3 regions of the Neobacillus sp. Soil_C_43 genome follow, and region 1 is predicted to be linked to each of the others. Evidence: predicted binding sites of a transcription regulator. Region 1 holds the regulator's gene; each other region holds the start of a gene.

Region 1 (4,348 bases):
ACTCTTCTAGGAGCTGTTCTTATAAAAAATCTAGTGATTCGTTCAAAGTTTCACACACATAAAAGGAAAAATAGTGTATTATTTTTTGGTAGGAGGATTTTTTATATGGCCGAATTTACGCATTTTAATGAAGAAGGTAGAGCAAAGATGGTAGATGTCAGCGACAAGCCTGAGACAGCACGTACTGCTCTTGCTCATTCTAGCATAACTGTAAGTAAAGAAATTTTTGACAAAATAACCAATCATGAGATGAAAAAGGGCGATGTATTAGCTGTTGCCCAAGTTGCAGCCGTAATGGCGGCTAAAAAAACATGGGATATTATTCCTATGTGTCATCCCATTCCACTGACTGGTGTGAATATTTCTTTTGCATGGGAAGAGGATCAAACAGGGAACTTTCAATTACATATTGAGGCAGCGGTGAAAACAAAGGGGAATACAGGTGTGGAAATGGAAGCGCTCACAGCTGCATCTGCTTGTGCTTTAACCGTTTATGATATGTGTAAGGCAGTTGATAAAGGGATGGTTATTGGACCAACCTATTTAGTGGAAAAAACAGGCGGTAAAAACGGTGATTTTAGAAGAAATGAACAGGTTAAATAAGAGTTAAAAAACCATTCATGGGGTGTGGGAGAATATGAGTAACGAAACGATGAAAATACCACAGGCGACAGCGAAACGGCTGCCCCTCTATTATCGATTTTTAAAGAACCTGCATACTTCCGGCAAACAAAGAGTTTCATCTGCAGAGTTAAGTGAAGCGGTAAAGGTGGACTCGGCAACGATTCGCCGTGACTTTTCCTATTTTGGGGCATTAGGTAAGAAGGGGTATGGCTATAATGTTAATTATTTGTTAACCTTTTTCCGGAAAACGCTGGATCAGGATGAATTAACAAAAGTTGCGTTAATTGGGGTCGGTAATTTGGGGACTGCCTTTTTAAATTATAACTTTTTAAAAAATAACAACACGAAGATCGAGGTCGCGTTTGATGTCGATCCGGAAAAAATGGGGACAACGATTCGCGAAGTTCCAGTTCATCATATGGATGATTTGGAGAAGGTATTAGAAAATAGTGATATTCAGGTGGCTATTTTAACGGTGCCAGCTCCTGTTGCGCAAATGATAACGGACCGACTGGTAAAAGCGGAAGTTAAAGGGATTTTAAACTTTACGCCTGCTCGGTTAAATGTACCAGGGTCGATTCGGGTTCACCATATTGACCTGGCAGTGGAACTGCAATCATTGGTTTACTTTTTAAAGCACTATCCGACAGTGGATGTAGAGGAATAGAACAGTGTAAGGCCTTTTACGATGATTCAATCGTAGGAGGTTTTTTTTATTTACAAAAATATGTAAGTTACAACTTTACAAGCGTAACAGTGTTATGTTACATTGATAAACAGAAAGGGGTTTTTACCATGAGCGAGGAGTTAATCTCAAAAAAAGACCTATTAGAATTAGCGGGAATTTCCTATGGACAGTTATATAGATGGAAACGTAAGGACCTTATTCCAGAAGACTGGTTTATACGTAAATCAACATTTACGGGACAGGAGACCTTTTTTCCAAAAGAGAAGATTTTAGGAAGAATCAATAAAATCCAAACAATGAAAGAAAATTTATCACTAGATGAACTGGCAGACATGTTTTCACCGAATATTTCTGACTTGCAGTTAGGAAAAGATGAGTTAGTAAAACGTAACATTGTTTCATCTGCTGTCATGGGTTTTTACCTTGAGAATGAAAAAGGAAGCCATACATTTACGATTACTAGAATGCTTGAGGTATATGTGCTTGAGAAGCTGCTTCAATCTGGTGAGATTAATCAAGATGAAGGAAAGATGATGCTTCAGGTGCTAAAAGAGCATGCCACTTTAATCAAACAAAAAAGCTGTGAATTAGTGATAACAAGGAAGCTTGGGGTGTCATCGTGTCTCTTGCTCATTAACGCTGAAGCCATGCATATGGATTTGGGGACGAAAATGGTTGTGCAGCTCTCACTGATGTCGTGTATGGAAGAGATCAAAGCAAAATTATTATAAAGGAGAATATACATGGATATGAAGGAAAGAGGAGACTTAGTCATCAATGGTTTCGGTGCTTCCAATGGCGGAACGTTTCGCCAGGTCATTGTAAATGGATTCGGAACGGTTAACAGTGATGTTGATTGCGTGGAGTTTGAAAGTAATGGTTTCGGGACTGTGGATGGGAATGTGACAAGTGAACAGACGAAAATAAACGGTAAAGCAAAGGTCAAGGGAACGATTGAATCTCAGCACCTATCGATAGATGGAACGGCAAAGATTGGCGAAAATCTATATGTGAAAAAATTAAAGGTTTCTGGCAAGGCATCTGTTGGTGGAAAAGTCAAAAGTGAGGAAATCAAAATTAATGGGGTGTTAAGGGTAGAAGGAGATTGTGAGGCAGAGATTTTTAAAGCAGATTCTCAATTTGCTATAGGCGGGTTATTAAATGCCGAACAAATTATGATACAACTTCATGGCCCATGTAAGGCAAAAGAAATCGGCGGTGAAACCATTTCGGTGAAACATAGAGGTTCCTTTTTCGAAAGTCTCATTAAACCGTTGTTTTCCACTCAGCTCGAAGTGGAATTCATTGAAGGAGACAAAATTGAACTAGAAAATACCATTGCCAAGGTTGTACGTGGGAATCAGGTGAAGATTGGCCTGAATTGCCAAATTGGTGTCGTTGAGTACCGGGAAGATTTTTCAAAACATAAAAATGCTGTCGTCAAAGAAAGTATAAAAGTGTAATAGGGGGGTAGGAAAATGGAGAAAAGCAGTAACCTGATCATAAATGGTTCGGGGAGTTATCCTGGCGGCCAATATAGAAAAATCAGCATAAGAGGAGAAGGAACCATCGTCAATAATGTAGACTGTTCGAGATTTCATGTATATGGAACAAGTGAGGCGTGCGAAAATGTGAAAACACGCTCGGCTAAAATCTTGGGTGAGGCTGAGGTCAAAGGATCGATGGAGGCAGAGGAAGCACTCGTTATGGGCACAATGACCGTGGGCGGGAAGGCACATTTGAAAAAAATGAAGATTTTTGGCTTGTTAGAGGCGGATGACCGATTGATGGGTGAGTCAGCCGTTATTAAAGGAAGTATCTCTGTTAAAGGTGATGTCGCGTATGAGAAATTTGACTCGAGCGGAGGCTTTGAAATTAAGGGGTTGCTATCTGCCGACACCGTTAAAATTATCCTGAGCTTTGGTGAGAGCACAGCGGAGGAAATTGGCGGAGGGAAGATTTCGGTGAAAAGAGGATCGTGGTTTATTCCATTCACTAATATTCCACTCTCAAAGAGGGCGGGTTTTCTCGATGCGAAAGTCATCGAAGGCGATGAGGTGTACTTAGAAAACACAAAAGCAGCGATCGTTCGAGGAAATATTGTGAAAATCGGTCCTGGATGTGACATCGGTTTGGTGGAGTATCGAGAGGATTTGGTCCATGACCCTAGCGCCACTATAAAAATAAAAACGAAGGTTTAGAGGGGGATAGGGGATGACAGCAAAAGATAGTAAATTAGGTTTAGTAGTCGCAGGCCTATTATTAGGTATTTTAATGGCATCAATGGATAATACCATCGTTGTTACCGCGATGGGGACGATTGTTGGTGACTTAGGCGGACTGGAAAGCTTCGTTTGGGTTGTTTCTGCCTATATGGTAGCAGAGATGGCGGGGATGCCGATCTTTGGGAAATTGTCTGACATGTACGGACGGAAGCGATTCTTTATTTTTGGGCTTATTTTGTTTATGGCAGGATCCGCTTTATGTGGTACAGCCGAAACGATTACACAATTAAGTATTTACCGGGCAATCCAAGGAATTGGAGGCGGCGCACTTGTGCCGATAGCTTTTACCATTATGTTTGATCTCTTTCCACCTGAAAAACGCGGGAAGATGGGCGGATTGTTTGGAGCCGTCTTTGGTCTATCGAGCATTTTTGGACCGTTGTTAGGGGCGTATATTACGGATCATATCAGCTGGCATTGGATTTTCTATATTAATATGCCACTTGGAATTTTGTCCTTGATTTTTATCGTGATAGCTTACAAAGAGTCACCGATTCATCAAAAGCAAACGATTGACTGGTGGGGAGCGGTGACATTAGTCAGCGCAGTCGTCTGCTTAATGTTCGCTCTAGAGCTAGGTGGACAGAAATATGATTGGGATTCAGTGATTATTTTAAGTCTATTTGCAGGATTTGCGATTTTGTTGGTAGTCTTTTTATTTGCGGAGACAAAAGCAAAGGATCCCATTATTTCATTTTCAATGTTTAAAAACCGGTTGTTTGCTGGAAGTACGATTGTCGGTTTGTTTTAT
Region 2 (4,348 bases), on a different contig from region 1:
GGGATTGAGTTAGTGGCACCAAAACAAGCCTTTAATGAGATTTTTCCGGAACTAAAGAACGAAAAATATATATTTTCCTTAGGGAGAATTGTAAAGGAAAAGGGTTTTGAAACCATCATTGAGGCAGCCTCAATTGCCAAAGATGAAGGATTAGATTATCGATTTATTATTGCTGGAAAGGGGCCAATGCTTGAGACGTATCGCCAGCATATTTCAGCCCAGCAATTAGAGAGTCATGTCCAATTTATTGGCTTTATTACAGATGAACAAAGGAATGTCTTGATTCAAGAAAGTGAGTTGGCGGTGATACCAAGTTTATACGAACCTTTTGGTATTGTTGCATTGGAAACAATGACATTCGGTAAACCAACGATTGTTTCCAATACCGGAGGCATGAAAGGAATAGTTAAGCACCTCCAAACAGGGTTATTGATGGTACCAGGAGATGCACGAAGCTTACTGGAGCAAATTAACTTTTTACATAATAACCCTAAGAAAGCTCAAGAAATTGGAGAAAAGGGACGGCAAATTGTAAAGAGCTTGTATGGTTGGAAACGAATTGCCTCAGAAACAAGTAGAGTAATGGAAGATTTATTGTTAAGTGAGCGCATTAACAAGAGTGAGGAAGAAGGACAGGAAAGGCAAATAATTCGTAAATAAGGTGTAAGCGATGATGAATTTAATTGAAAAACACAATATTGAACAGACTTCCGGCCGTCAACAGTCATCTGAATCATTACTATTTATTCCGGGTCTATGGGTAAATGGGAAGTACTATTGGCTACAGGACTGTACGGAAAAGGTCATTTATGATGAAGAGATGACTATCAGAGTAAAACAGGAACAAGTACATTCTAAAATTCGAATGTCCAGTATTTTCGTAAGTAATCACGGCAATCAGGAGAAAGTGATTAAAGTGCTAGCAATGCACCATTTTTCAAATGTTGGGAAAGATAATTTAACCTTTGTTTCTCCCTTAGATAATCGCATTTTTCATCATACCAATAAACAGGTTTATTTAGTTAATGCTCATTACCAAAGGATCGGATTAACTGAATATACGGCTATGCCTCTTTGGAATGTCTATACAGATCAAATTTGGAGCTCACTTCAAACCGGGACTTTGAAATACCAGCCAATGGCTAAGGGTCCTGCAGCCAGTGTGTTCGCTTTAAAAATGGCCATCCAACCACATGAAACGGGTAAAATGATTACCTGGAGTATTAATGGATCGAACAAAAATGAATTAATTGCAATGGAAGATGCTCTAATAAAAAATATACACTAGCATTTCCTTTTGAAAAATGATATTATAGAAAAGTCGTATGAACGAACTAGCTTAATCGTTTGGAGGGAAATTGACATGCGTGTAAATATTACGTTAGCTTGCACTGAGTGTGGAGACCGTAACTATATTTCAACAAAAAATAAACGTAACAACCCAGACCGTCTTGAGCTTAAGAAATATTGCCCAAGAGAAAAGCGTACAACAGCACACCGTGAAACAAAATAAGCAGTAGGGCTTCCTGCTGCTTTTTTTGTTGTCCAAAAGTTATGTATGGAGGTTTCAATCGAATGAATGATAAACATTCACTACGCAAAATAATAAAGGATTCTCTCTCAGAACTAACAAGACCTCTCTATGAAGATTACTCCTATAAAATAGCAACTCGGTTGTTTGATGATCATGACTGGAAACAAGCAAATGTCATTGGAATCACCATATCAAAGCGTCCTGAAGTTGATACATATCAAATTATTCGTAAAGCATGGGAACAAGGTAAACAAGTGGTAGTACCAAAGTGTAACCCAAAGGAAAAGAAATTAGTATTTCGAACATTAAAGGAATTTTCCCAGCTTGAGTCCGTGTTTTATGGTCTATATGAACCAATTGAAGACCAAACTGCTAAGGTCGAAGCAGATGATATCGATCTTTTAATTGTACCAGGCCTTGCATATACGAAAACAGGATATCGTGTGGGATTCGGCGGTGGATATTATGATCGGTATTTAACCGCTTATTCAGGGAAAACACTCTCACTTGCCTTTGAAAATCAAATAGTTGAGCAATTCCAAGTTGAAACGTATGATTTACCTGTATCAAAAATTATTACAAATGTTGAGGTTATTTATACAAAATGATCGAAGTTTTAATGGTTTTTATGGGTATTCTATTGACAGGACTAGCAGGCTATTCACTTAAATCGTTGACCGTATCAGGTGCCCTTGCAGCTATAATAACTGGGCTTGCTGTATATTTGGGTTTTGGAATAAACGGATTGGTCCTTCTTGGTGTCTTCTTTGCTTCTTCAAGCCTATGGTCCAAATATAAGAGCTCCGCAAAGAATAGTATTGAAGAAAAATTGGCAAAAGGTGCAACAAGGGATTGGCGGCAAGTGTTTGCTAATGGAGGAGCAGCTGGATTTTTTAGTATTGTTCATTACTATCATCCTGATTTTATTTGGTTAATAGGATTTGTTGTTTGTCTCGCAAGTGCAAATTCAGATACATGGGCTTCTGAAATTGGTAGCCTTAGCCGTAAGCACCCTATATACATACGTACATTTAAGCGGATTGAGAAGGGGACCTCAGGTGCAATAAGTATGTTAGGCAGCACAGCAGCACTAGCTGGCTCGCTTCTTATTTCTATCTTTAGTTATTGGCTTTTTACGATAAGTTTTAGATTAGCTGTTCTCATTTTTTTATTTGGATATATTGGTAATGTTATTGATACGATTATAGGGGCTTTTTACCAGCAGGTATATGTTTGTAAAAAATGTGGGATAGAAACTGAGAAAAAAGAACATTGTCAAATAGTAACAACTAGAATAAAGGGTTTTCCATTAGTAGATAATGATATGGTAAATTTTCTTTCAGGCGTCCTTTCTGCAATTTTAGCAATTTTAGTCATTCAATTAACAACTTAATAAACCAAAAAACCACTTGTAACAAAATTGACTAATAGATAACGGTTTCATGAAGGTTTTATAGCAATGAAAGATTGTGAAATAGTGTACAATCTAATTGTAGGTAAGATATTAATGAGATTTGATGAACGCACCTTAAACTACCTATTGGAGGAATAAGCCATGTTAAATCGAGTGAATAGAGTAGCATTAATTGGTACAGGATTTGTTGGTTCTAGCTATGCATTTGCATTATTAAATCAAGGTATAACTGAGGAACTTGTCTTAATTGACTTAAATAAAGATAAAGCAGAAGGAGATGCAATGGACTTAAATCATGGACTTCCATTCGCTCCATCTCGTACAAAAATTTGGTATGGAGATTACAAGGATTGTGGGGACGCAGATCTTGTTGTCATTACAGCAGGGGCCAACCAAAAACCAGGAGAAACACGACTTGACTTAGTTGAAAAGAACACAAAAATATTTAAAGGCATTGTTGAACAAATTATGGCGAGTGGTTTTGATGGAATCTTTGTAGTTGCTACAAACCCAGTTGATATTCTAACCTATGCGGTCTGGAAATTCTCAGGACTTCCAAAAGAACGCGTCATTGGCTCAGGAACAATCCTTGATACAGCAAGATTCCGATTCTTACTGGGCGACTACTTCGATGTAGATACCCGAAATGTTCACGCCTATATCATTGGTGAACATGGTGATACTGAACTTCCTGTTTGGAGCCACGCTGATATAGCTGGTACTTCTATTTCTGAATGGACAAAAAATAAAGCCGGATTCATTCAAGATGATTTAAATCAACTCTTCCTAAATGTTCGTGATGCGGCCTATCATATCATCGAAAGAAAGGGTGCCACGTATTATGGAATTGCCATGGGCTTAGTTCGATTGACCAAGGCAATCTTACGAAACGAAAACTCTGTTCTTACAGTATCCGCATACCTCGATGGAGAATATGGACAAAATGATATTTATATTGGGGTTCCTGCCGTTGTGAATCGAAACGGGATAAGAGAAGTCGTTGAGCTCGATTTAAGTGAGGATGAAAAAGAAAAGTTTACAAACTCAGTTAATGTTCTAAAGAACACAATGGAACCTGTATTTAAGAATATATAGTAAGACAATGAGAGGCTGACTGCAAAAGGTCAGTCTTTATTTTATGATTTTTGGATAATATGCAAACCAGTATCACAAAATAACAACAGGAGGGATGAGAATGTCACGTATGTTAACATCCATTTTGATGATTGGCTCAATTGGATATTTTGCCTATCGATATAGATATCGATTAATCAATATTCTACTTGGTTCCGGTTGGATGCGTAGGTTAGCTGTTGGTTCCATCATGAGCTTTCCTGGTGTAAAAAATAAAATGATGCAATCGGTATTTGGAGGACCATCTGAACGGTGAAAAGCCACAG
Region 3 (4,348 bases), on a different contig from region 1:
AAGCGTTTTTCTTTATCGGGAAGGGTTCAGTGTTACCCAGGGGATCGGTACCTCCTTGATTCTATTATCAGTTTTGCAAGTTAATCGGTCAAAAAATAATCCAAACCAAATATGCAAAAAAAAGGCTTCAATCCAATGATTGAAGCCTTTTCTACTATTATTTATACTACCATTTACTCCAAGTTTGGAATCCTTTCGATCCGGGTGGTGCATTTTGAATGATATCAATAAACGGTATGGTGTAAGCAAAAAGAATTAAAGCAGCTGTAATACCAAGCCATAGTTTCCAGTTTTCAAATACCATTGGCGCTTTTTCTTCCGGACGTTCTGCTTCACCAACTGGGAATTCTTCTTCTCCCTTTGGAGCAAAGAATGCTAGATTGATAAAGATAATTAGCACTAAGATAATACCTAAGAAAAGGATGGAGCCACCAACTGCTTGAGCAATTTGGTAAGGAATCCACTCTGCCGCTTGCTTCGCACCACCATAGGTTGAGAAGGAAGAGCGTCGTGGGCCACCAAGTAAACCTTGTGCATGCATGGAAGTTGACATGAAGGCCATTCCAATTGTCCATACCCAGCCTTGAATAATACCTAGTTTATTCATTGCTTTTGTTAATTTACGTCCTGTTAAATGCGGTACTAACCAGTAGGAGATTCCAAAAAATGTTAACGCAACAGATGTTGCTACCGTTAAGTGGAAATGGCCTGTTACCCATATAGTATTATGAACTACCTGGTCCATCTGGTTTGAAGCGTTAATAATACCACCAGCACCAGCTGGGATAAAAACAGCCATACCGATAAATGGAACGATAAAACGAGCATCACCCCATGGTAGAACTCTGAACCAGCCAAAAAGACCAGTTGCGCCTTTTGAACGGCCATATCTCTCAAAGGTTGCAAATAAAGAGAAAGCTGTCATTAATGATGGGATAATAACCATGAATGTTAAAATTACTTGTAAGAATTTCCATGCTGGATCAATTCCAGGTTCGGTTAATTGGTGGTGAAAACCTACCGGTATAGAGAAAAGCAAGAACAAAATAAAAGATAAACGAGCTAAGGAATCGGAGAAAATTTTCCCACCGATAATTTTTGGGATAATGGCATACCAACACATATAAGCGGGTAATAACCAGAAATAAACTAATGGATGACCAAAATACCAGAACAATGTACGGCTGACTAAAACATCAACAGTATCCACTAAGCCAAGTGACCAAGGCAGTAATTGGAATAAAACGGTTGCAGCAACACCTAATGTAGCCACAATCCAAAGAACAGTATTCACTACAGCCATAAAGCTTAATAAAGGACTTGGCTGTCCTGGATTATTCTTACGCCATTTTGCATAGGTCAGAATCTGAGCAGAACCATCAATCCAGCTTCCAACAACTACAAAGGTTAAGCCCAAATAAAAAATCCAGTGTGCTTTTAGTGGAGCATAGAACGTATAAAGAACAGATGCTTCTTTAAGCAAAACCATTGTTGCAGCCATTAATGTACCGATCAACATGACCCAAAAGCCAATCCAGCCGGTACGTCTTGCTGCTGGGGAATGTCCTCCAGTTGTTCTGCTTACCGCAGCATATTGAAATCCCATAATAAAGAAAGTGGTTAAAACAAGTCCCATTAATACTCCGTGGACAGTTAAAACTTGATAATAATCGATTCCCCAAGGAAGTTCCCATTTACCAGAACGAACGAGGGTTTGGAGAAGTCCCATCAAACCACCAAGAGCAAGAGCGGAGAAGGCGACAAAAAAGTGTGCCATCGAAAGCTTTGCATCACGTGGGTCAACTTTTACTTTTACAGCTGTATTGTTAACCATTATTTTACCACCTCAATCTTTGAACTCATTAGATGGTGTCCAGCACCACAATATTCATTACACACAATTAGATATTCGCCAGCCTTGTCAAAGGTTGTCGTATATTCACTGACATAACCAGGTTCAAGCATCATATTAATATTAGTTCCAGCTACTTCGAATCCATGAACAACATCTGTTGTTGTTGCAATGACCCTTACTTTCGCACCTAGTGGCACTTTTACTTGCACAGGATTAAATGAGAAGGCTGAAGCCACATACACTAATTCATAGTCCCATTCTTTCCCTTCAACTTTGTGAAGGCCTGGCTCTGTAAATGGTTTTGTTTGATTGACCTTCTCAGGATTAATAGTAGTTAAACAACTAGGTGGTTTGTTACCTAGATAAAAAGCACTAACGCCAATGGTGACCAAAAATACTACAAGGGCACCTATTCCAAATGCGAGCCATATTTTTTCAAATTTATGCATATGCATTATCTTTTTCCCCCTTCAATCATTAAAAACGTTCTACAAATAGGTAATAGACACCTACCCAAGTGACCACAATGAAAAATCCCAAAAAGAAAACGGACGCTAATGTTCCTTTGAGAGAAGAGCTGTCTTCGATCTCGGTTTTTTGTTTTGTTTTTAATTCCGTTTTTGCCATCCCCTTGCACTCCCTTCAAGAAAAGTAAAGATTAAATAATAAGTTCTCTTTCATAATACAAAACAATTGTGAAATTAAACTATAAAATTTGGAAGTTCACAAATTGTTCATTCCTTAGGTAACTACTATGTTAATGTTAAAAACTTGATATAACAGTGATTTATGTCACATTAACCTTGGGGTAAATGTGACATAAATGTGAACCATCACACTTTACCTGTGATAAAAGTAATTGATTAATGTTTCACAAGCAAAAATCCATGTTTTTGAAACCAAGTCACATTCCTGAAACATGAAAAATAAGATAAATCATAATGACTTAGTTTAATTAGGAAGCGAGGGTTTTCTATGGAAAAATATTATTGTGAACAATGTCGATTATTATATAATGAAGAACAAGATTGTGAAGTTTGCGGATTATTGGCAAATAAAAAAATAAAGATTGAGGTTCAAGCTCAACCAGAAAAACAATAAGCCACTAAAATTGGTAAAGATTATGTAATGAAGGAAATTTAAAATCGCGATATAATTTAAGAGCACAACAACAACAACCTTCAAAACGTTTGCTTCCCTGTCGTAGGGAGGCTTTTTTTTTGCCCATGTAGTGAAATAAACATTCGAATAATTCTCCTGATTACTGGAAAAAATACCCGTACATAGGATGAAGGAGAATGTATGATGCCCGCTATTCTTTCTGTTTCAGAAGTAATACCCCCATATGAAATTAATCAAAATCAAGCAGTAGAGTTTGCACGTGATCTTTTTGCGGACTCATTTAAGGATATTGAAAGACTCTTAAAAGCCTTTCAAAATGGACAAATTGAAAAAAGGCATTTTGTGAAAGGGCTAGATTGGTTTAAAGATAACCATACGTTTGAGGAGAAAAATAATGCTTACATAGAGGCTGCTGTTACATTTGGTAGTGAGGCGATTACCAAATGCTTAAATAATACTATTTTTCTTGAAAAACCCCTGCCTTATGAAGAAATAGATGCGATATTTTTTATTTCAACTACAGGTGTGGCAACTCCAAGTATTGATGCGAGAATTATGAATCAACTCCCTTTTAGTCCACACACGAAACGGATACCAATTTGGGGGCTTGGATGCGCTGGTGGGGCTGTGGGATTATCAAGAGCATTTGAGTATTGCTTGGCATTTCCTGAAGCAAAGGTGCTTGTCCTTTCAATTGAACTATGCAGTCTAACCTTTCAACGTAATGATCTGTCAAAGAGTAATTTAATAGGGGTCTCACTATTTGCAGATGGGGTTGCCTGTGCATTGGTTTGTGGCGACTCTTCGAATACAAAGAGTTATAGAAAAAAAGCGGCGTATCCATCGATTATCGGAACACAATCTACACTCATGCCAAACTCGTTGGACGTAATGGGCTGGGAGATTAAAAGTTCAGGTTTGTACGTTGTCTTTTCCAGAGATATACCTCGAATTATTGAAGAATGGTTAAAGCCAAATGTGAAGGAATTTCTAGATCTATATCACATGAACCTAAGTCAGGTAGATTATTTTATTGCCCACCCTGGTGGTAAAAAAGTGATAGATGCCTATGTTAAATCATTAGATATCCCTACTTCCATGACAGATATATCCTTAGAGGTGCTAAAGCAATTTGGCAATATGTCGTCGGTTACAATCCTTTATGTACTGAAACGAATCATGGAGAAGGATATTCCGAAGAATACTATTGGGCTTGGAACAGCTCTAGGTCCAGGGTTTAGTTCTGAACTGCTACTAATGAGGTGGGTGTAAATGAATAATGTTCTTCCATTCCTTGTTTTATTCGGAGTCATCATTTCTCAAAGAGTAACAGAGCTGCTTATTGCTAAAAGTAATGAAAGATGGATGAAG

The links. Region 1 encodes Rex, which represses fermentation and respiration genes when NADH is low (regulators of the CRP and FNR family bind a similar motif). Its sites were predicted from a motif close to TTGTGAAATATTTCACAA; they were not measured.
Region 2: the regulator Rex is predicted to act here: its motif matches at 3,002-3,019, upstream of AC3A54_RS02695 (L-lactate dehydrogenase).
Region 3: the regulator Rex is predicted to act here: its motif matches at 2,715-2,732, upstream of AC3A54_RS01320 (cytochrome c oxidase subunit 2A).

What each region holds. Positions count from the first base shown of each region.
Region 1 is NZ_JBDGJV010000034.1:10,362-14,709, reverse strand. Features, by position in the region: gene moaC (cyclic pyranopterin monophosphate synthase MoaC) at 106-603, shown strand; gene AC3A54_RS25285 (redox-sensing transcriptional repressor Rex) at 638-1,291, shown strand; gene AC3A54_RS25280 (YhbD family protein) at 1,420-2,043, shown strand; gene AC3A54_RS25275 (polymer-forming cytoskeletal protein) at 2,056-2,775, shown strand; gene AC3A54_RS25270 (cytoplasmic protein) at 2,791-3,513, shown strand; gene AC3A54_RS25265 (MDR family MFS transporter) at 3,527-4,348, shown strand, end outside.
Region 2 is NZ_JBDGJV010000001.1:504,056-508,403, reverse strand. Features, by position in the region: gene AC3A54_RS02720 (glycosyltransferase family 4 protein) at 1-660, shown strand, start outside; gene AC3A54_RS02715 (hypothetical protein) at 671-1,288, shown strand; gene rpmG (50S ribosomal protein L33) at 1,364-1,513, shown strand; gene AC3A54_RS02705 (5-formyltetrahydrofolate cyclo-ligase) at 1,576-2,142, shown strand; gene AC3A54_RS02700 (DUF92 domain-containing protein) at 2,139-2,927, shown strand; gene AC3A54_RS02695 (L-lactate dehydrogenase) at 3,090-4,043, shown strand; gene AC3A54_RS02690 (hypothetical protein) at 4,144-4,338, shown strand.
Region 3 is NZ_JBDGJV010000001.1:255,718-260,065, reverse strand. Features, by position in the region: gene AC3A54_RS01335 (DMT family transporter) at 1-139, shown strand, start outside; gene AC3A54_RS01330 (b(o/a)3-type cytochrome-c oxidase subunit 1) at 167-1,834, opposite strand; gene AC3A54_RS01325 (cytochrome c oxidase subunit II) at 1,834-2,310, opposite strand; gene AC3A54_RS01320 (cytochrome c oxidase subunit 2A) at 2,333-2,482, opposite strand; gene AC3A54_RS01315 (hypothetical protein) at 2,831-2,956, shown strand; gene AC3A54_RS01310 (type III polyketide synthase) at 3,161-4,249, shown strand; gene AC3A54_RS01305 (isoprenylcysteine carboxyl methyltransferase family protein) at 4,250-4,348, shown strand, end outside.